2 regions of the Marinobacter gudaonensis genome follow, and region 2 is predicted to be linked to the other one. Evidence: predicted binding sites of a transcription regulator. Region 2 holds the regulator's gene; the other holds the start of a gene.
The links. Region 2 encodes sigma-54, which starts transcription at its own class of promoters, with help from an activator protein. Its sites were predicted from a motif close to ANTGGCATNNANNTTGCTNT; they were not measured.

Region 1 (10,024 bases), on a different contig from region 2:
GTAGCCGTTACCGCCGAGGAGCTGGATGGCGTCCAGGGCGATTTTGGTGGCCATTTCGGCGGAGTAGAGGATGGCGCCGGCGGCGTCTTTGCGGGTGGTTTCCGCGCCGCGGTCCGCGGACATGGCCACCATGTAGACGTAGGACTTGGCGGTGTTCATCCAGGTGTACATGTCGGCCACTTTGCCCTGTACCAGTTCGAACTCACCGATGGCCTGGCCGAACTGTTTGCGCTCGCGGATGTAGGGAACCACCACGTCCATGGCTGCCTGCATGATGCCCAGGGGGCCGCCGGAGAGAACGAGGCGTTCGTAGTCGAGGCCGCTCATCAGGACTTTGGCGCCGTTGCCAACACCACCCAGGACGTTTTCCTTGGGAACCTTGCAGTCTTCGAACACCAGTTCGCAGGTGTTGGAGCCGCGCATGCCCAGTTTGTCGAGTTTCTGGTGGCGGCTGAAGCCCGGGGCGTCGCGCTCAACAATAAAGGCGGTTACGCCCTTGGAGCCGGCCTGGGTGTCGGTTTTGGCGTAGATCACGTAAGTGTGGGCGTCGGGGCCGTTGGTGATCCACATTTTGTTGCCGTTCAGCACGTAGTGGTCGCCGGCGTCTTTGGCGCTGAGCTTCATGGAGATAACGTCGGAGCCGGCGTTGGGCTCGGACATGGCCAGGGCGCCAATGTGTTCGCCGCTGACGAGCTTCGGCAGGTATTTCTGTTTCTGTTCTTCGGTGCCGTTGCGGTGGATCTGGTTCACACACAGGTTGGAGTGAGCACCGTAGGAGAGGCCAACGGAGGCGGAAGCACGGCTGATTTCTTCCATGGCGATCACGTGGGCGAGGTAGCCCATGTCGGATCCGCCGTATTCTTCTTTCACAGTGATACCCAGCAGACCCATGTCGCCCATTTTCCGCCACAGGTCCATAGGGAATTCGTTGTTGCGGTCGATTTCCTCGGCGCGGGGCGCGATTTCAGCGGCAGCGAAGCCGTTGACCTGCTCGCGGAGCATGTCGAGGGTTTCGCCGAGGCCGAAGTTGAGCTCTGAGTACTGTGATTTCATCGTTGGCTACCTTTGCGTTTCTGTTATCAGGTTTCAGCGGACTGCCTGGCCTCGTCGTTGGCCGGCGCCTGCGCTTCTTTCTTTTTCTGCAGTTCAGCCAGTGCCTCCCGGCACCGGGCTTCCGCGGTGTCTATTTCCATTTCTGCCTGGGCAATGTCGTTCTTCTGCTGTTCCAGCATGGCTTTGCGGCCTTCCAGGATTTCCAGCATTTTCAGAAGCTGCTTTTCGTTGCCGGTGAGCGTTTCGTCCCACAGGTCGAAGAGCTCCTTGGTTTCTGCCAGGGTGAAGCCCATGCGCTTGCCACGGAGGATCAGTTTCAGGCGAACACGATCCTTGGTGCTGAAGATGCGTGTCTGTCCACGGCGCCGTGGCTTCAGAAGCCCCTGATCCTCATAGAAGCGGATGCTTCGAGTCGTGACATCGAACTCCTGTGAGAGTTCGCTGATGCTGAACGTTCTTTTTTCGACCATTGCGATTTCCTTTTTCGACTTAGGTTAGATAAAGTTTACGTAAACGTAAAGTAGTTTTCTGGTCCAATTTTCACCAACAGGTTCCCTAAAAGGAGAGCGAAGCATGGAATTCAAAAATGTTCCGGCCATTGTAACAGGCGGCGCATCCGGGCTGGGCGAGGGCGCAGCCCGTGCGCTGGCCGCTGCCGGCTGCAAGGTGGCGATTCTGGATCTGCAGAAGGAGCAGGGCCGAAAAGTGGCTGAGGATATCGGCGGGATTTTCCTGGAATGCGATGTCAGCTCTGCCGACAGCGCCGAGGCTGCCATCAACGCCGCCCGTGAAGCCCATGGGCCCTGCGGTATTGCAGTGAACTGTGCTGGTATTGCCACCGCTGGCAAGATTCTGGGCCGCGAGGGCGTGATGCCGCTGGAGAACTTCAGCAAGGTGGTACAGGTCAATCTCATTGGCACCTTCAATATTCTGCGCCTGGCAGCCGCCGACATGGCGCAGCGGGAGCCTAACGCCGAGGGCGAACGGGGCGTGATCATCAACACCGCCTCCATTGCGGCCTATGAGGGCCAGATCGGCCAGGCAGCCTACAGTGCTTCCAAGGGTGGCGTGGTGTCGCTCACGCTTCAATCCGCCCGGGAGCTGGCGCGTGAGGGCATCCGGGTAAATACGATTGCCCCCGGCCTGTTCATGACCCCCATGATGGCAGGTATGCCTGAAGAAGTTCAGGAGAGCCTGGCGGCCACGCTGCCGTTCCCCAAGCGCCTGGGCAAGCCGGAGGAGTTCGGCATGATGGTGGACCAGATGGTTCGAAACCCGGTGCTCAATGGCGAAGTGATTCGTCTCGACTGCGCGCTGCGCATGGCGCCCAAGTAAAGCATTCATAGCAGGAGACATTCATGACCGTGTCTGTTGATAAAGAAGAACTGGCGATGTTCCGGGAGTCCGTGATCAAGGTCCTGGAAAAGGAAGTAACGCCGCACTACGAAGCCTGGGAAAAATCCGGGCTGGTACCCAGAGAGCTCTGGAACACCCTGGGCAACGCCGGCATGCTGTGCGTGGACGTGCCCGAGGAGTGCGGTGGCATTGGCGCACCCTTCCAGTTTTCCGTGGTGGTAGGCGAAGAACTGGCCCGCATGGGCTTTGGCGCACTGTCCACCAACGTGATGGTGCATTCCGACATTGTTGCCCCGTATCTGAGCCACATTGGTAACGAAGCGCAGAAGCAGCAGTGGTTGCCAAAACTGGTGTCGGGCGAGGCCGTTGGCGCCATCGCCATGACCGAGCCCGGCGCCGGCAGTGACCTGCAGGCCATTCGCACCAGCGCGGTGAAAGACGGCGACGATTACATCCTGAACGGCTCCAAGACCTTCATCACCAACGGCCAGCACGCCGACATGGTGATTGTGGCCGCCAAGACCGACCCCAAGGCCGGTGCCCGTGGCATCAGCCTGTTCCTGGTAGACACCTCGCTGCCTGGCTACAGCAAGGGCCGCAACCTGGACAAGATCGGCCAGCATTCCGGCGATACCTCCGAGCTGTTCTTCTCGGATATGCGCATCCCGGCTTCTGCTTTGCTGGGCGAAGAAGGCCAGGGCTTTGTGTACCTGATGCGCGAACTGCCCCGCGAGCGCCTGGTGATCGGCGCCCTTGGCGTGGCCGCCGCCCGGGGTTCCCTGGACCTGACCATCGCCTACGCCCAGGAGCGGGAACTGTTCGGCCAGAAACTGGCCCAATTGCAAAACACCCGCTTTGAAATCGCGCGCATGGAAACCGACTACCGGGTGAACAAGGCATTCGTGGACCAGTGCATCGACCAGTACGACCGCGGCGAGCTGGATGCGCCCACCGCCTCCATGGCCAAGTACAGTGCCACCGAGATGCAGTGCCGGGTGGCCGATGGCTGTTTGCAGCTGTTTGGCGGCTACGGCTACACCACCGAATACCCGATCTCCCGGAACTTCATCGACGCGAGGGTGCAGCGAATCTACGGCGGCACCTCAGAGGTGATGAAAGAAATCATTGCCCGCTCGGTACTGGGCAAAGCCTGAAAGAAGGGCCTTTAAGGCCTCAGAAGGCAACTCGAATGCTCGGGGTCCGAGCAGGGGGCAGCCTCTCCGGGACTGTCTGCAGCATGGATGCTGCAGTCAAGCGTACAGGGAAGTATTTACAGCGTGTTCCGGAGAGGCTGCCCCCTGATCGGGCCTTCCACAGAATCAGGAGGACAACCAAATGAACAGCAATGATGTGGTAATCGCAGGCTCAGCAAGAACCCCCATGGGCGGCATGATGGGCTCCCTGAGCTCGGTACGCTCCCCGCAACTGGGCGCCATCTCCATCAAGGCCGCCATAGAGCGGGCCGGCCTGCAGCCGGCGGACATCCAGGAAGTGATCATGGGCTGCGTACTGCCCGCTGGCCTCGGCCAGGCCCCGGCGCGCCAGGCCTCCCGTGCCTCTGGCATCCCGGACAGCTCCGGCTGTACCACCATCAACAAAATGTGCGGCTCCGGCATGCAGGCCGTGATCATGGCCCACGATCAGATCAAGGCCGGCACCAACAACGTCATGATCGCCGGCGGTATGGAAAACATGAGCCAGGCGCCGTACCTGCTGCCCAAGGCCCGTGGTGGCATGCGCATGGGTCATGGCCAGGTGATGGACAGTATGTTCCTCGATGGCCTTGAAGACGCCTACGAGGGCGGCCTGATGGGCGTGTTTGCCCAGCGCACCGCCGACAAGTTCGACATCAGCCGCCAGGCCATGGACGAATTTGCCATCGCATCCCTGCAGAAATCCCTGGCGGCGATCGAGAACGGCTGGTTCCGCGACGAAATCGTCCCGGTAACCGTGTCTGGCCGCGGCGGTGACATCGAGGTGGATACCGATGAACAGCCGGGCAACGCCAAGCCCGAGAAGATTCCGCACCTGAAGCCCGCCTTTGCCAAGGACGGTTCGGTCACCGCTGCCAACTCCAGCTCCATCAGTGATGGTGCCTCCGCCCTCGTACTGGCCTCCGCCGCCGAAGCCGATGCCCGCGGTCTGGTGCCCCAGGCCCGAATTGTGGCCCACGCCACCCACGCCCGCCTGCCGGCCGAGTTCACGCTGGCTCCGATCGGCGCCATCGAGAAAGTGCTCAAGAAAGCCGGCTGGAACAAGGATGACGTGGATCTGTTCGAGATCAATGAGGCCTTCGCGGTGGTGACCCTGGCCGCCATGAACGAGCTCAAGCTGCCGGCCGAGAAGGTGAACGTGCACGGTGGCGCCTGCGCCCTGGGGCATCCGATTGGCTCCTCGGGCTCGCGGATCATCGTGACTCTGATCAACGCGCTCAAGCAGCGTGGCCTCAAGCGTGGCGTGGCTTCGCTGTGTATTGGGGGTGGTGAGGGTACCGCTGTTGCCATCGAGTTGATGTAAACTCGCTTCGCGCCGGGGCATCACGCCCCGGCCTGATATTGCCTCGGTTCGATTTTCAGTTTTTTCAGCCTTGATGTAAGGGTGGTGGGCTTTACGCCCAGAAGCGCCGCGGCGCCGTCGTCGCCAAACACCCGCCCGCCGCTGATTTTAAGGGCACGAACCAGGTTTCGCTTTTCCAGTTCCCGAAGCTCTTCTTCTGTCAGCAAGTCACCGTCAAAATGCCTGGTCGGCGGTGTTGGTACGCTGGGTGTCAGGGCGGCTGTATCCTGCCCCAGCAGATCCAGATCCAGGCGCCCGTCGGCAGTGATCACCTGGCGCTCGATTACATTCTCCAACTCCCGCACGTTGCCCGGCCAGTGGTAGGCCTTCAGGGTTTCCACATCCCTTTCCCGCAGGACCAGGGTGGGGCGGTTGAATTTCTGGCAGGCCCGGTTGAGGAATTCCTGGGCCAGAATCGGGATGTCTTCCAGGCGACGTCGCAGGGGCACGGACTCGATGGGGAAGACGTTCAGTCGGAAATAGAGGTCCTCCCGGAAGGTCTTGTGCTGGACCTCGGCTTTGAGGTCGCGGTTGGTGGCGGCAATGACTCGAACGTCCACGGCCCGGGTCCGGTTTTCGCCCACCCGCTCGAACTGCTGATCCTGTAGCACCCGCAGCAGTTTGCCCTGAAGTTCCAGCGGGATTTCCCCCACTTCGTCCAGGAACAGGGTGCCGCCGTCGGCCAGTTCGAACCGGCCCACACGGTCGCTGACGGCGCCGGTGAAGGCGCCCTTGATGTGGCCGAAGAACTCGCTCTCGAACAGATCCTTGGGGATGGCGGCGCAGTTCACCCGGATCAGAGGCCGATCGCGCCGGCTGCTGGACTGGTGGATGGCGCGGGCAATCAGCTCCTTGCCGGTGCCGGACTCGCCGGTGATAAGCACGTTGGCGTCGGTGGGCGCCACCATGCCAATGCGCCGCACAATGGCCTTGATGGCATCGCTCTGGCCGAAGATCTCGTGGAAGTGGTACTCGGCGCTCAGTTCCTCCTGCAGGTAGGCGTTCTCCATTTCCAGCCGGTGCTTGAGGGTTTCCACTTCCTTCAGGGCCTCCTGCAGTTCCTGGCGGGCCTCGAGGCGGGCCGAGATATCACGGAACACCACCACGGCGCCCACTGGGTGGCCGTTATCGAGAATCGGTGTGCTCGTGTATTCAACGGGGAAGCCGCTGCCATCCTTGCGCCAGAACCAGTCCTCGCCCACACGCTTGACGCTGCCATCCCGGAAGGCGGCGTAGATGGGGCATTCCTTGAGTGGAAAAATGGAGCCGTCTTCGTGCGAGTGATGCACGACCCGATGGATCACACGCCCCATGAGTTCATCAATGCGCCAGCCCAGCATGCGTTCCGCCGCCGGATTGGCGAAGGTGGTGCGACCCTCGGCATCCACGCCATAGATGCCTTCGCCCACCGCATGCAGGATCAGCTGGTTTTCCCGCTCCATGTCCTTGAACAACTCCTCCACCCGGCGCCACTCCAACAGGCCACCCCGGTGATAGTGGTTGGCATCGTGACGCTCCCTCAGGGTGCGCAGCTGGCGGCGGTCACGCAGCAGCAACAGCAGGTTCTGGGATTCGGCCTCACCCACCCGCGAGGAGGAAATTTCCAGTTCCACCGTATGGCCGTCCCGGTGCTGCAGGAAGAAATCCCGGCTCCAGCCCTGGCTGCGGAACAGGGTTTCCTCGGTAAAGGCAATCAGCTGCGGGCGCTGGTCGGTGAACAGCTGGGTGCAGGGTTTGCCACTTATCGACTTGCGATCAGTGCCGATCAGTCGGCCCATGGCACTGTTGGCCGCGAGGATCAGGTCGCGGCCGGCATCCACCAGAAGGGCCGCTTCCGGCAGGTGATCAATCCACTCCAGGTTGTCGAAGAGCGCAATGCGGGTGTCGGTGTTCATGGCGATGTCCTGGGTCAGTCTGAACTCGCCAGTACAAACCCCATGCCAACTACGAAATATCGCAGCCTTAACTACGAAAAATCGTTAATTACGAAAAATCGTAGTGTCCGGCAGACCAACTAGGCCAATAAAAAATTAACGAAAACAGGGTGTTGCAAAAATATTCGGACTTGGCACAAACCCTGCCATATCACCTTCAGAACGCGAAGCCGACCCGATGCGATGTTGCCACCGAGTCCGAGTCGCACCGTTAGTAGCACCAAAAGAGTGCAGAAACACCCTGAAAACCAGGTCCATTACCCAGGAGAGTGCCCAATGACCACGAAAAGCCTTGGAAATCCCTTTGACGGTGACAAGTCCCTGATCCACGCCAAGAACTGCGGCTGCCATGAGTGCCAGCCCGGTGACACTGCACCTTCCATTTCGCTTGATCTGAAACCTGCGGCCAGCCGCCAGGGAGCAGCAGAGGAGCGAATGGACTCCGAAGCGATGATGGATCGCGCTATCGAGAGCGCCGTGGTGCGCTCCGTGTTTGGCCACAACGATCACAGCCGCCGCAGCTTCATGAAGATGATGGGCGCGGGTACCGCCGCCGCGCTGCTTGGTAGTGTGTTCCCCATGGACAAGGCCAAAGCCGCGGTGAAGGAGTCCCTTGGCAAGCTGGAGAAGACCAAGCTGAACGTCGGTTTCGTGCCCATTACCTGCGCCACACCGATCATTATGGCTCACCCCATGGGCTTTTATGAGCGTTATGGCCTGGATGTGACCGTAACCAAGACCGCGGGCTGGGCAGTCGCCCGGGACAAGTCCCTGGCCGGTGAATACGACGCCTCCCACATGCTCACCCCCATGCCCCTGGCCATGACCATGGGTGCCGGCTCCACGCCCGAGCCATTCATCATGCCGGCGGTAGAGAACATCAACGGCCAGGCCATCGTTCTGCACGTGGACCACAAGGACAAACGCGATCCCAAACAGTGGAAGGGCTTCAAGTTTGGTGTGCCGTTCGAGTATTCCATGCACAACTTCCTGCTGCGCTACTACCTGGCCGAGAACGGCATCGACCCGGACACCGACGTGCAGATCCGTGTGGTACCGCCACCCGAAATGGTGGCCAACCTGCGCGCCGGCAACCTCGATGGTTACCTGAGCCCGGACCCGTTCAACCAGCGTGCCGTGTGGGAGAAAGTGGGCTTCATTCACATGCTCACCAAGGATATCTGGGAAGGCCACCCCTGCTGCGCCTTCGCCTGCAGCCAGCAGTTCGCCACCGAGAACCCGAACACCTACGGCGCCCTGCTGCGGGCCATCATTGATGCCACCCAGTACTCCAACAACCCGGAGAACCGCAAGGAAATCTCCGAAGCCATCGCGCCCAAGAACTACCTGAACCAGCCGGTGCCGGTGATCCAGCAGGTGCTGACCGGCTACTACGCCGACGGCCTGGGCGAAGTGAAAAACGTGCCGGACCGTATCGATTTCGACCCATTCCCGTGGCACTCCATGGGCGTGTGGATCCTCACCCAGATGAAGCGCTGGGGCTACATCGAGGGCGATGTGGACTACAAGGGCATTGCCGAGCAGGTCTATCTGGCCGGTGAGACCGGCAAGCTGATGGAGGAGATGGGCTACAGCGCGCCGGACAAGACCTACAAGACCCACACCATCATGGGCAAGACCTTCGATCCGGACAGCGCGGAAGAGTACGCCCGCAGCTTTGCCATCGGGAGGGTGTAACCATGGCTTCCCTGAACGTACGCGCAGCCCTGCTGTCGGTGTCGTTCCTGATTCTGGCCCTGGGGCTCTGGGAAATGGCAACCCAGCCCCCGGAGGCCCAGACCGGGCTCACCGAATACGAAATGCTCATGGGCGGGGCGGAACAGGAATCCCGGGTGCCGCCACCGTCGGCGGTGATCAAGCTGGCCTGGGCAGAGCTGTCCAATCCGTTCTATGACGCCGGCGCCAACGACAAGGGCATCGGCATCCAGCTGGCCTACTCAGTGTACCGGGTACTCACCGGCTACCTGGCGGCCATGGCCATCGCGTTGCCCATCGGCTTCCTGATCGGCATGTCGCCGCTGATGTACAAGGCCCTGAACCCGTACATCCAGGTGCTGCGGCCGATCTCGCCGCTGGCCTGGATGCCCTTGGCGCTGTTCATCATCCAGGACTCCGACGCCTCGGCGATCTTCGTGATCTTTATCTGCTCGATCTGGCCGATGCTCCTGAACACTGCCTTTGGTGTGGCCAACGTCCGGCAGGACTGGGTGAACGTGGCCCGCACCCACGAACTCAGCCCGATCAAGACCGCGCTCACGGTCATCCTGCCGGCCGCGGCGCCCACCATCCTCACCGGCATGCGCATCTCCATCGGCATCGCCTGGCTGGTGATCGTGGCCGCGGAGATGCTCGTGGGCGGCACCGGCATTGGCTACTACGTGTGGAACGAATGGAACAACCTGGATCTGGCCAGTGTGATCTTCTCCATCCTGATGATCGGGGTGGTGGGCATGCTGCTGGACCTGGCCCTGGGCAAGGCCCAGAAACTGGTGGAATACAAAGAATGAGCGGCCCGGCACCGGTCTGCGGTGCCGGCCTCAACCCTCCGAACGGAGACCTGTTATGAGTAAGTCATTCCTGGAAGTAGATGGTCTGTCCAAGATCTACCCGGACGGCCAGGGCGGTGAGCTGACCGTCTTCGAGGATGTCCGCTTTGCCCTGGAGAAAGGGGAGTTTGTCTGCATCATCGGCCACTCGGGCTGCGGCAAATCCACCATCCTGAACGTGCTGGCAGGCCTGGACGAAGCCAGCGCCGGCAACGTGGTGATGAACGGCAAGGAAATCAAAGGCCCGGGTCTTGAGCGTGGCGTGGTGTTCCAGAACTACAGCCTGCTGCCCTGGAAAACCGCCCTAAACAACATCGTGTTTGCGGTTAAAGCGCGCTGGCCCAGCTGGTCCAAGGAAAAAGTGAGGGAACACAGCGAGCGCTACCTGAAAATGGTGGGCCTGGAGCACGCCATGAACCGAAAGCCCTCGCAGCTGTCCGGCGGTATGCGCCAGCGGGTGAGTATCGCCCGGGCCTTCGCCACCCAGCCGGAACTGTTGCTGCTGGACGAACCCTTCGGCGCGCTGGATGCCCTGACACGGGGCGTGATCCAGGACGA
Region 2 (10,024 bases):
ATGCTGGACAACTGCTCGGTGGCTTTCATCAGGCCAATCTCGGCTGTCAACGCGGAACCAGCCCTGCCGGCGAACAGCAGCGCGGTCACCACCGGGCCCAGTTCCCGGACCAGAGTCAGGGCAATCATCTGGCCAATGGCAGACTCTGAGCCATAGTCACTGAGAATGGTGTAACCCTGCAGCCCCAGCACCATGCCAATGAACAATCCGGACACCACGATAATGGCGAGGGACAGCACTCCTACTGCGTACAGCTGCCGCACCAGCAGCGGGAACCCGGTTGCCGGTTTGGGCACACCTCCGAGGACTCCTGCAAGGAAACGACCAGAGCGCCCGAAGGAGGCGACAATATTCAGGCCAAGGCGACCCAGGGCTGCGACTCTGTCGATCACACACCACCCCCGGAGAAACCGAAGTCCCGGCCGGCGTCGTCGGCCGGGTAATGGAAGGGTACGGGCCCGTCCGGTTGCCCCTGGAGGAACTGCTGGACCTGTTCAGACGGATGTTCCCGCAACTGCTCGGGCGTACCCTCACCGATGACCTTCCCGTCGGAGATGATGCAGGCGTAATGGCAGATGCTCAGGGATTCGGGCACATCGTGGGATACCAGCACACTGGTCAGGCCCATGGAGCTGTTCAGATCGCGGATCAGTTTCACCAGCACACCCATGGCAATGGGATCCTGGCCAGCGAAGGGCTCGTCGTACATGATCAGCTCAGGATCCAGGGCAATACTGCGGGCGAGTGCGACCCTGCGGGTCATGCCCCCGGACAGTTCGGATGGCATCAGATGGCGCGCACCGCGCAGGCCGACTGCCTCAAGTTTCATCAATACGATGTCCCGAATCATGTCCTCTGGCAGGCGGGTGTGAACTCGCAGCGGAAACGCCACATTTTCATACACCGACAGATCCGTGAACAGAGCCCCACTCTGGAACAGCATGCCCATGTTCTCGCGCAGCGTATAGAGTGCCTTGCGCTTTAGCCGGGGCACATCGTGTCCGTCCACTACCACCTGGCCGGAATCCGGCTTGAGTTGCCCGCCAATCAGGCGCAGCAACGTGGTTTTACCGGTACCACTGGGGCCCATGATGGCGGTAATGCGGCCACGGGGAATGCTCAGCGTGATCCCATCGAAAATACGGCGTCCGGAACGGGAAAAAACGACATCCTTGAGAGTAATGTAAGCCGGCGAATCCATAGTCCTTACCTTTCGAAGTGGGGCTACATTATGCCAAGGAGCCGCCAAGCTCAATCCATGGCGGCGAAATACTACCCGAAATCCACTGACCGCCATGATCAGTTTGACTGATCTTTCGATCACCGGGCATCGTTAGCCGTTGAAAATGATATACTCCGGGAACAATTTTCGATGTCACTTTTCAGCGACATTTCCCAGAGACGCGACAGCCAGGCCCCAAGCCCGATGACCGACCAGACTGCAACCGACTTTCGTACCTCCGCCCTGCGTGCCATCCGCATTGAGCGGGACGCCATCGACGCGCTCGAAGGCCGCATTGGCGAACAGTTCGACCGTGCATGCGAAGTTATCATGGCCTGCAAGGGCCGGGTTGTGGTTACCGGCATGGGCAAGTCCGGCCACGTTGGCAATAAGATCGCCGCCACCCTGGCCAGCACTGGCACGCCCTCATTCTTTGTGCATCCGGGCGAAGCCAGCCATGGCGACATGGGCATGATCACCCCCCAGGATGTGGTGATTGCCATCTCCAACAGCGGCAACACCAGCGAGGTGGTTACCATCCTGCCACTGATCAAACGCATGGGCGCTCCCCTGATCAGCATGACCGGCAACGCCAATTCCACACTCGCCCGGGAGGCAGTGGCCAACCTCGATGTGAGTGTGGCAGTGGAAGCCTGCCCGCTGGGCCTCGCTCCCACCTCGTCCACTACCGCGACTCTGGTCATGGGCGATGCGCTGGCCGTGGCCCTGCTCGAGGCCCGCGGTTTCAGTGCCGAGGACTTTGCTTTCTCCCACCCGGGTGGCAGTCTCGGGCGGCGGTTACTGCTGAAAGTCTCGGACATCATGCATTCCGGCGATCGCATTCCGGTGGTAAACGAGAGCACGCCACTCAGCGGCGCCCTGCTGGAAATTTCCCGTAAGGGCCTGGGTATGACCACCGTGGTGGACGACCAGGGCAAACTTACCGGAATATTTACCGACGGCGACCTGCGGCGGACACTCGACCGCTCGGTGGATATTCACAACACCCCCATCCGCGAGGTCATGACCCGACACGGCAAAACCATCGAAGCCGATCACCTGGCGGCGGAAGCCCTGAACATCATGGAAGAAATGAAGATCAATGCCCTCCCCGTACTGGACGACGGCGGCGCCCTGGTGGGCGCGATCAACATGCATGACCTGTTGCGGGCGGGCGTGATCTGATGGCCGACAGCACGACACCCCACCCGATGATGGCCTGGTGGCCGGACGCCCTGCTCGCCAAAGCCCGTCGGATACGTCTGATTGCCCTGGATGTCGATGGCATCATGAGCGATGGGCGACTGTATTTCAGTGCCACGGGAGACGAGCTGAAGGCGTTCAACATTCTTGATGGGCTGGGACTGAAACAGCTTATGGCGGCGGGCATCACCGTCGCGGTAATTACTGGCCGCCAGTCTCCACTGACGGAAAAGCGGATGCGCGACCTCGGCATCCCCCACCTGATGCAGGGCCGTGAAGACAAGAAAGCGGCGCTTCAGGAACTGGTAGGGGCAATGGACATTACCCCGGATGCGATCGCCTATATGGGCGACGACCTGCCCGACCTGCCGGCACTGAGGTTCGTCGGCCTCGGTCTGACAGTACCCAACGGCTACTGGCTGGTGAGACAGCACGCTGACTACTGTACTCAGGCCCACGGCGGTGCCGGGGCGGTGCGTGAAGCCTGCGACCTCATCCTGGCCGCCCAGGGTAAGCTCGACGCCGCACTTCAGCCCTATCTGGAGCCGCAGCCGTGAACTGGTTTGCCGATCGGCCATGGCTGAGAATGCTGGCGTTAGGCGGCACGGTTGTGGCCGCGGTTTTCCTGCTCTGGCGCAGTGACGAAGCGCCGGTTGTCGACCAGGAGGCGGCAGCCCTGCGCGGCGATGCCGAGCCCGACGGCTTTGTGGTCAATGGCAACTACCGGTCGTTCGACGAAACCGGAAACCTTGAGATCCGGTTTGTAAGCCCGCGGATAGAGCAGTTTGAAGAGAAAAACCTGGCAACCATGGATTCGCCGCGCGCGGAACTCTACGGCGATGCCGACACCCAGCCCTGGATTGTTGAAGCGGATCGTGGCCGGCTGATGCAGAACCGGGAGCTGGTGTATCTTACGGGCAATGTACAGGTGCTCCGCAGCGTCGGTGAACGGGACACCACACTGACGACCCGGACACTGACCCTCGATAATAACGAAGGCGTGGTATACACCGACGCGCCGGTGGAGATCCGGGATGTGACCGGCATTACTACCGCCGTTGGCATGAAGGCATGGATAGACGAGCGCATTCTGGAACTGAACTCCCAGGTGGAAGGATATTATGACACCGGAAACTAATGTACGTCGGCGCCTGGCGGCTGCGCTGGTATCACTGGCGATCATGGCCCCGGCCGCCGCCTTCGACCTCAATTCCGACACGCCGATCAAGGTAACGGCCGATAACGCCCGCCTGGACGATGCCAAGGGGATCGCAACCTACACCGGCGATGTCGAGCTGGAACAGGGTCAGACCCGACTGGATGCCGAGCGGGTGGTTCTCTACCGGGACGCAAACGGGCTCAGCCGGATAGAAGCGTCCGGAGAACCGGCCAGGTACCGCCAGCCAGCCCGCGACGGTAACGGCGAAACCGACGCACGGGCCCTGAACATCACCTGGTCTGCGACCGATCAGCGCATCACCTTTGAACGGGAGGCCATCATTGAACAGAATGGCAACCTGTTCCGGGGCAACATCATTCATTACGATACCCAGGACCGGGTAGTTACCGCCGAAGGTGGCACCGACACAGGATCCGGACCGGGCCGGGTCGAAATGGTCATACAGCCACGCAGTACCGACAGCCGCACTGATTAAACAGGATTCCGATGGCAGTTCTGAGAGCCAGCAACCTGGCAAAAAGCTACAAGCAGAAGAAGGTGGTCATTGACGTTTCCCTGGAAATCCGCAGCGGGGAGATTGTCGGGCTCCTGGGTCCCAATGGGGCGGGAAAAACCACCTGCTTCTACATGATCGTCGGGCTGGTTCCCGCTGATCGTGGCCGCATTACCATCGACAGCCGCGATATCACCCCCCTGCCGATGCACGGTCGCGCCCAAAAGGGCATTGGCTACCTGCCCCAGGAAGCCTCGGTGTTCCGCAAGCTGTCGGTTCGCGACAACATCATGGCCATCCTGGAAACCCGTCGGGGCATGGGTCGCGCCGAGCGGGAGCAAAAGCTGGAGGAGCTGCTGGAAGAATTCCACATCACCCACATTCGAGACAGTGTCGGCATGGCGCTGTCGGGTGGCGAACGGCGACGGGTGGAAATAGCCCGGGCCCTGGCCATGGAGCCGGCGTTTATTCTGCTTGACGAACCCTTTGCAGGTGTTGACCCGATTTCAGTCAGTGACATCAAGCACATCATTCGCCATTTGCGCGATAAGGGCATCGGGGTACTGATCACCGACCACAACGTGCGAGAGACCCTCGATATCTGCGAGAATGCCTATATCGTTTCCGGCGGCCACATTATTGCCTCCGGCAACGCCGATGCCATCCTGGCCAACCAACAGGTCAAGGAAGTGTATCTGGGCGACGAATTCAGGCTGTGATACCAAGTGCGGATTGTTTTGATGACCTGCAGCAAGTAAACTCGGCAAAGAACTTGCTAGGGTAAATGAAACCCAAGGCAAGTAACCGGCATATAACGACTTTTTACTGGCTAAGGCACGAAGCGCTGATGAGTGACGGATCCTGAACCATGGTTATGAAAGCCTCTTTACAGTTAAAGCTGGGTCAGAGCCTGACCATGACGCCCCAGCTGCAACAGGCGATCCGGCTACTACAGCTTTCCACCCTGGACCTTCAGCAGGAAATCCAGCAGGCACTGGAATCCAACCCGATGCTGGAAACCTCCGAGGACGATGACCACCCTGACGCCTCCTCCGAAGGCCCGGAATCGGGCGAATCCGAATCCTCGGAACACACCGCCGAATCCCCGACCGAAACCCAGACCGACTGGGACGAAAGCGAGAACGGCCCGGACTGGGCCTCGGAAAACGACATCCCCGACAACATCCCCGATGACCTGCCGGTCGATACTGCCTGGGACGATATTTACCAGTCCGCACCCGCGCCGGCGGCCCGTAACGACGACGAGAACGACCACGATTTCGAGACTCGCAACTCACCGACAGAAACCCTGCAGGATCACCTGGAGTGGCAACTGAACCTCACGCCCATGAGCGAACGGGACCAGGCCATTGCTCATGCCCTGATGGATGCGGTGGATGAGCGCGGCTACCTGACCAGCTCCCTGGAAGACATTCACGCCGGGCTGCTGGATGAGGCTGAGGAAGATCCCCTCGAACTGGACGAAGTGGAAGCGGTGCTGCACCGCCTGCAGCACTTCGACCCACCAGGCGTCTTCGCCCGGGACCTTCAAGAGTGCCTGCTCATCCAGCTCAACCAGTTGCCACCGGACACTCCCTGGCTGGCCCAGGCCCGGCTGGTGATCACCCACTACATCAATCTGCTGGGCAACCGTGATTACGCCCAGTTGCTGCGACGCAGCCGGCTGAAAGAAGATCAGCTCAGGGAAGTACTGGCACTGATTACCGGGCTGAACCCGCGGCCGGGCGATGTCATTGACCGCGCCGAGCCAGACTATGTAATTCCAGACGTGATTGTGCGCAAGCACAACGGCCGCTGGCGGGTGGAACTGAATCCGGAAATTGCCCCGCGCATTCGGGTAAATGCAAGCTATGCTTCACTTATAAGGCGTGCAGACAGTAGCGCCGACAACACCTATCTGCGGGACCAGCTGCAGGAGGCGAAGTGGTTTATCAAGAGCCTGCAAAGCCGGAATGAAACACTACTTAAGGTGGCCACGCGCATCGTCGAGCACCAGCAGGGGTTCCTGGACCATGGAGAGGAGGCCATGAAGCCTCTGATACTCTCGGACATTGCCCAGGCCGTGGAGATGCATGAATCAACTATCTCAAGGGTCACTACCCAGAAGTACATGCACACCCCGAGGGGCATTTTCGAACTGAAGTATTTCTTCTCCAGCCACGTAAGCACGGACGAGGGCGGCGAATGCTCCTCAACGGCAATCCGGGCCATGATCAAGAAGCTGATTGCCGCGGAGACGCCCAAAAAGCCGTTGAGCGACAGTAAAATTGCAGCCATGCTAGGAGAACAGGGAATCAAGGTTGCGCGACGCACCGTTGCCAAATACCGGGAGGCCATGCACATTCCGCCTTCCAACGAGCGCAAGCGGCTGGTCTGATCCCTTACGGGGAGCGGCACGCAACGCAGTATTCGCCGGCGCCAAGGGCGCCTGCACCCAGACCGGCTCTCCGGAGCCGGCACGATGACAACAGGAGACGCCTATGCAACTCAATATTTCAGGCCATCACGTAGAACTGACTCCCGCACTCAAGGATTACGTTTCAGAGAAGTTCGAGAAGCTCGAGCGTCACTTTGACCACATCAGTAACTGCCAGGTTACCCTGGAAGTGGAAAAGGTGCGCCAGATCGCGGAAGCCACACTGCACGTGGTTGGTGGTGAGATTCACGCAAAGGCGGAAAACGAGGACATGTACGCGGCCATCGATGCCCTGATCGACAAGCTGGACCGCCAGATCCTCAAGCACAAGGAAAAGAATGTAGACCGGATGCACGGAAACGGCTCTCGTTAACCGGCTGTTATGGTGTAATTCATACAATCGAGCTGCGACACGAGTGACGTGTCGCAGCCTTTTTTTTAACGGAAACCCAGTCGATCCATGAGCGACACATCCCTGACCATAGACAACATTCTTGCGCCGGAGCTGACCCTATGCAGGGTCGCGGCCTCCAGCAAGAAACGGGCCCTGGAGTTTATTGCCGAGCAGATAAACCAGCAGGACAACACGCTCAGCGAAACCCAGATTTTCAACAATCTGATTGCCCGCGAGCGCCTGGGCAGCACCGGCATTGGCCAGGGTATTGCGATCCCGCACTGTCGGCTTGAAGGGCTGGATCACGTGGTGGGCGTGCTGATGACCCTCGAGGAAAGCGTCGACTTCGACGCCATCGATAATCAGCCGGTCGACCTGATTTTCGCGCTGATCGTGCCCAAGGAGGCCACCAGCGAGCACCTCGAACTTCTCAGCCAACTGGCCGAAAAGTTCAATGAGCGGTCGTTCTGTGACCGACTCCGGCAGTGCCAGGATGCCCGAACGCTTTACGAACGCATGACCGCTACGGGCGGATGAGAGCTACCACAGCAGAGGAAGTTTGGTCATGAAGCTGATCATCGTCAGTGGCAGATCCGGCTCGGGCAAGAGTACGGCACTTCATGTGCTTGAAGACCTTGGCTTCTACTGCATCGACAACCTTCCCATTGGCCTTCTGTTCCCGCTCACCCGTGAGGCGGCAGGCCAGGCCAGTCCGGGCCGGCTGGGCAAGATGGCAGTGAGCATCGACGCCCGCAACCTGTCGGGAGAACTGGCGAATTTCGAGGACATCTACCGCAGTCTTCAGGGTACCGGCGTTACTGTGGAGATCATTTTCCTGGACGCCGACGAACAGTCGCTGCTTCAGCGTTTCCACGCAACACGCCGCAAACATCCGCTGAGCGACGACAAAACCTCGCTGCGGGAGGCAATCAGCAGCGAGAAAACATTGCTGGAGCCGCTGTCCAAGCTGTCAGACCTGTATATCAACACCACTGGCATGTCCATGTACGAACTGCGGGACATGGTCAAACAACGGGTGGTGGGTCGCAAGGACCAGGAGTTGGCTCTGCTGTTCCAGTCCTTTGGATTCAAGCACGGTGTTCCCCTGGATTCGGACTACGTTTTTGATGTCCGCTGCCTACCCAACCCTTACTGGGACACCAGTCTGCGCAAATATGTGGGCACCGACCAGCCGGTTATCGATTTCCTTGAACAGGAGCCGTCCACTCGAAAAATGATCGAAGACCTGACGACGTTCCTGGATAACTGGCTGCCATCCTTCGCCGACAGTAATCGTAGCTATATGACCATCTCCATCGGCTGTACCGGCGGCCAACACCGGTCGGTCTACATGTGCGAACAGTTGGGCGCCTACTTCCGGCAGAAATACAGCAATGTGCAGGTTCGGCACACGGAGCTGCCACACCTTCAGGCAAGGGAAGAGATCTGATCCACTCATGATTCGTCGCCCCATTACCATCATCAACAAACTTGGTCTTCACGCTCGCGCCACTGCAAAGCTCGTTGCCACGGCTTCCGGGTTCGAAAGCAGTGTTCGCATCAGTGGCAAGGGCCGGGAAGTGGATGCCAAGAACATCATGCAGGTGATGATGCTGGCCGCCAGTCAGGGTACCGAAGTGGAGATCATTGCCGAGGGCTCCGACGAGGAGCAGGCGGTCGAGGCCGTGGCCGACCTGATCAACGACTATTTCGGCGAGGGCGAATAAGGCGAATGCCGTACGGCATTCACCTACAACTCATTCTCACCTACAGCGCCTAACTCCGCTATAATGCAGGCGTTTTCTGACGCCGGGTGATTCATGACCGATATTCTGGAAAAAAGCCAGGCCCGCCAGCGCCTTCGCTCCCTGAGTGAAGCACTGGACAGTGGTGCGCTGAAGCAGGTTGCCCGCATCCTGAATGGCGGCCTGAGCCCCAGCGATATTGCCCACCTGCTCGAGTCCTCGCCGCCCCGGCAGCGGGCCCTGCTCTGGAACCTGGTCGACAAGCAGCTCGAGGGGGAAGTTCTCCAGTACCTGAACGACGATATCCGGGGCTACTTCCTGAGCCAGTTGAATGCCCAGGAACTGGCGGACATCATCGAGGACTTCGAGTCGGACGACCTGGCCGACTTGCTGCAACAGCTGCCGGACACGGTGATTCAGGAAGTCCTGGACACCATGGACGAACAGGATCGCCAGCGGGTCGAGGAAGTTCTCTCCTACCCCGAGGACACCGCCGGCGGTCTGATGAACACGGACACCATCACGGTGCGCCCGGACATCAGCATTGACGTGGTGCTGCGTTACCTGCGCCGGCACCGAACCCTGCCCCCGATGACCGACAGCCTGATTGTGGTGAGCCGGCGGGATGAATTCATCGGCATGCTGCCGATCACCAAGATGCTGGTTTCCAATCCTGCCGCCACCGTGCGGGAGGTCATGGATACCGACATTGACCCCATTCCCGTAACCCTGTCCGACACCAAGGTAGCAACCCTGTTTGAACGCTACGATCTGATCTCGGCGCCGGTGGTGAACGAGGAAGGCCGGCTGCTGGGCCGCATCACCATCGATGACGTGGTGGACGTTATTCGGGAAGACGCCGACCACTCTCTGATGAGCATGGCAGGTCTGGACGAAGATGAGGACACCTTTGCACCGGTGTGGAAAACATCCCGGCGTCGGGCGGTCTGGCTGGGTATCAACCTGATTACCGCCCTCACCGCTTCGGCGGTGATCGGTCTGTTCGAAGAAACCATTGCCAAGGTGGTCGCGCTCGCCGTGCTCATGCCCATTGTCGCCAGCATGGGCGGCATTGCCGGCAGCCAGACCCTCACCCTGGTAATCCGGGGCATGGCCGTAGGCCAGATCAGCGGCGCCAATGTGGGCTGGCTGCTGAACCGTGAGTTTCTGTCCGGCATCCTCAATGGGTTTCTCTGGGCGGCCGTGGTCGCAGGGGCCGCCATGCTCTGGTTCCAGGACATGCTGATTGGCGCCATTATCGCCGCCGCCCTGGTCATTAATCTCGTGGCGGCAGCACTCGTGGGTACCGTGCTACCGCTGTTCCTGAAGTCACGGAACATCGACCCGGCC

Region 1: BM344_RS15025 (sigma 54-interacting transcriptional regulator) is a predicted target of sigma-54. The motif match lies at 6,891-6,910, and genes of this name have one in related genera.

What each region holds. Positions count from the first base shown of each region.
Region 1 is NZ_FOYV01000003.1:31,696-41,719, forward strand. It holds gene BM344_RS15000 (isovaleryl-CoA dehydrogenase) at 1-1,053, opposite strand, end outside; gene BM344_RS15005 (MerR family transcriptional regulator) at 1,080-1,523, opposite strand; gene BM344_RS15010 (SDR family NAD(P)-dependent oxidoreductase) at 1,627-2,388, shown strand; gene BM344_RS15015 (acyl-CoA dehydrogenase family protein) at 2,412-3,563, shown strand; gene BM344_RS15020 (acetyl-CoA C-acyltransferase) at 3,745-4,926, shown strand; gene BM344_RS15025 (sigma 54-interacting transcriptional regulator) at 4,947-6,860, opposite strand; gene BM344_RS15030 (ABC transporter substrate-binding protein) at 7,176-8,597, shown strand; gene ntrB (nitrate ABC transporter permease) at 8,600-9,427, shown strand; gene BM344_RS15040 (ABC transporter ATP-binding protein) at 9,483-10,024, shown strand, end outside.
Region 2 is NZ_FOYV01000001.1:1,081,136-1,091,159, forward strand. It holds gene mlaE (lipid asymmetry maintenance ABC transporter permease subunit MlaE) at 1-392, opposite strand, end outside; gene BM344_RS04905 (ATP-binding cassette domain-containing protein) at 389-1,201, opposite strand; gene BM344_RS04910 (KpsF/GutQ family sugar-phosphate isomerase) at 1,553-2,407, shown strand; gene BM344_RS04915 (KdsC family phosphatase) at 2,407-2,982, shown strand; gene lptC (LPS export ABC transporter periplasmic protein LptC) at 2,979-3,563, shown strand; gene lptA (lipopolysaccharide transport periplasmic protein LptA) at 3,547-4,080, shown strand; gene lptB (LPS export ABC transporter ATP-binding protein) at 4,092-4,817, shown strand; gene BM344_RS04935 (RNA polymerase factor sigma-54) at 4,967-6,496, shown strand; gene hpf (ribosome hibernation promoting factor) at 6,600-6,908, shown strand; gene ptsN (PTS IIA-like nitrogen regulatory protein PtsN) at 6,996-7,466, shown strand; gene rapZ (RNase adapter RapZ) at 7,495-8,379, shown strand; gene BM344_RS04955 (HPr family phosphocarrier protein) at 8,387-8,656, shown strand; gene mgtE (magnesium transporter) at 8,750-10,024, shown strand, end outside.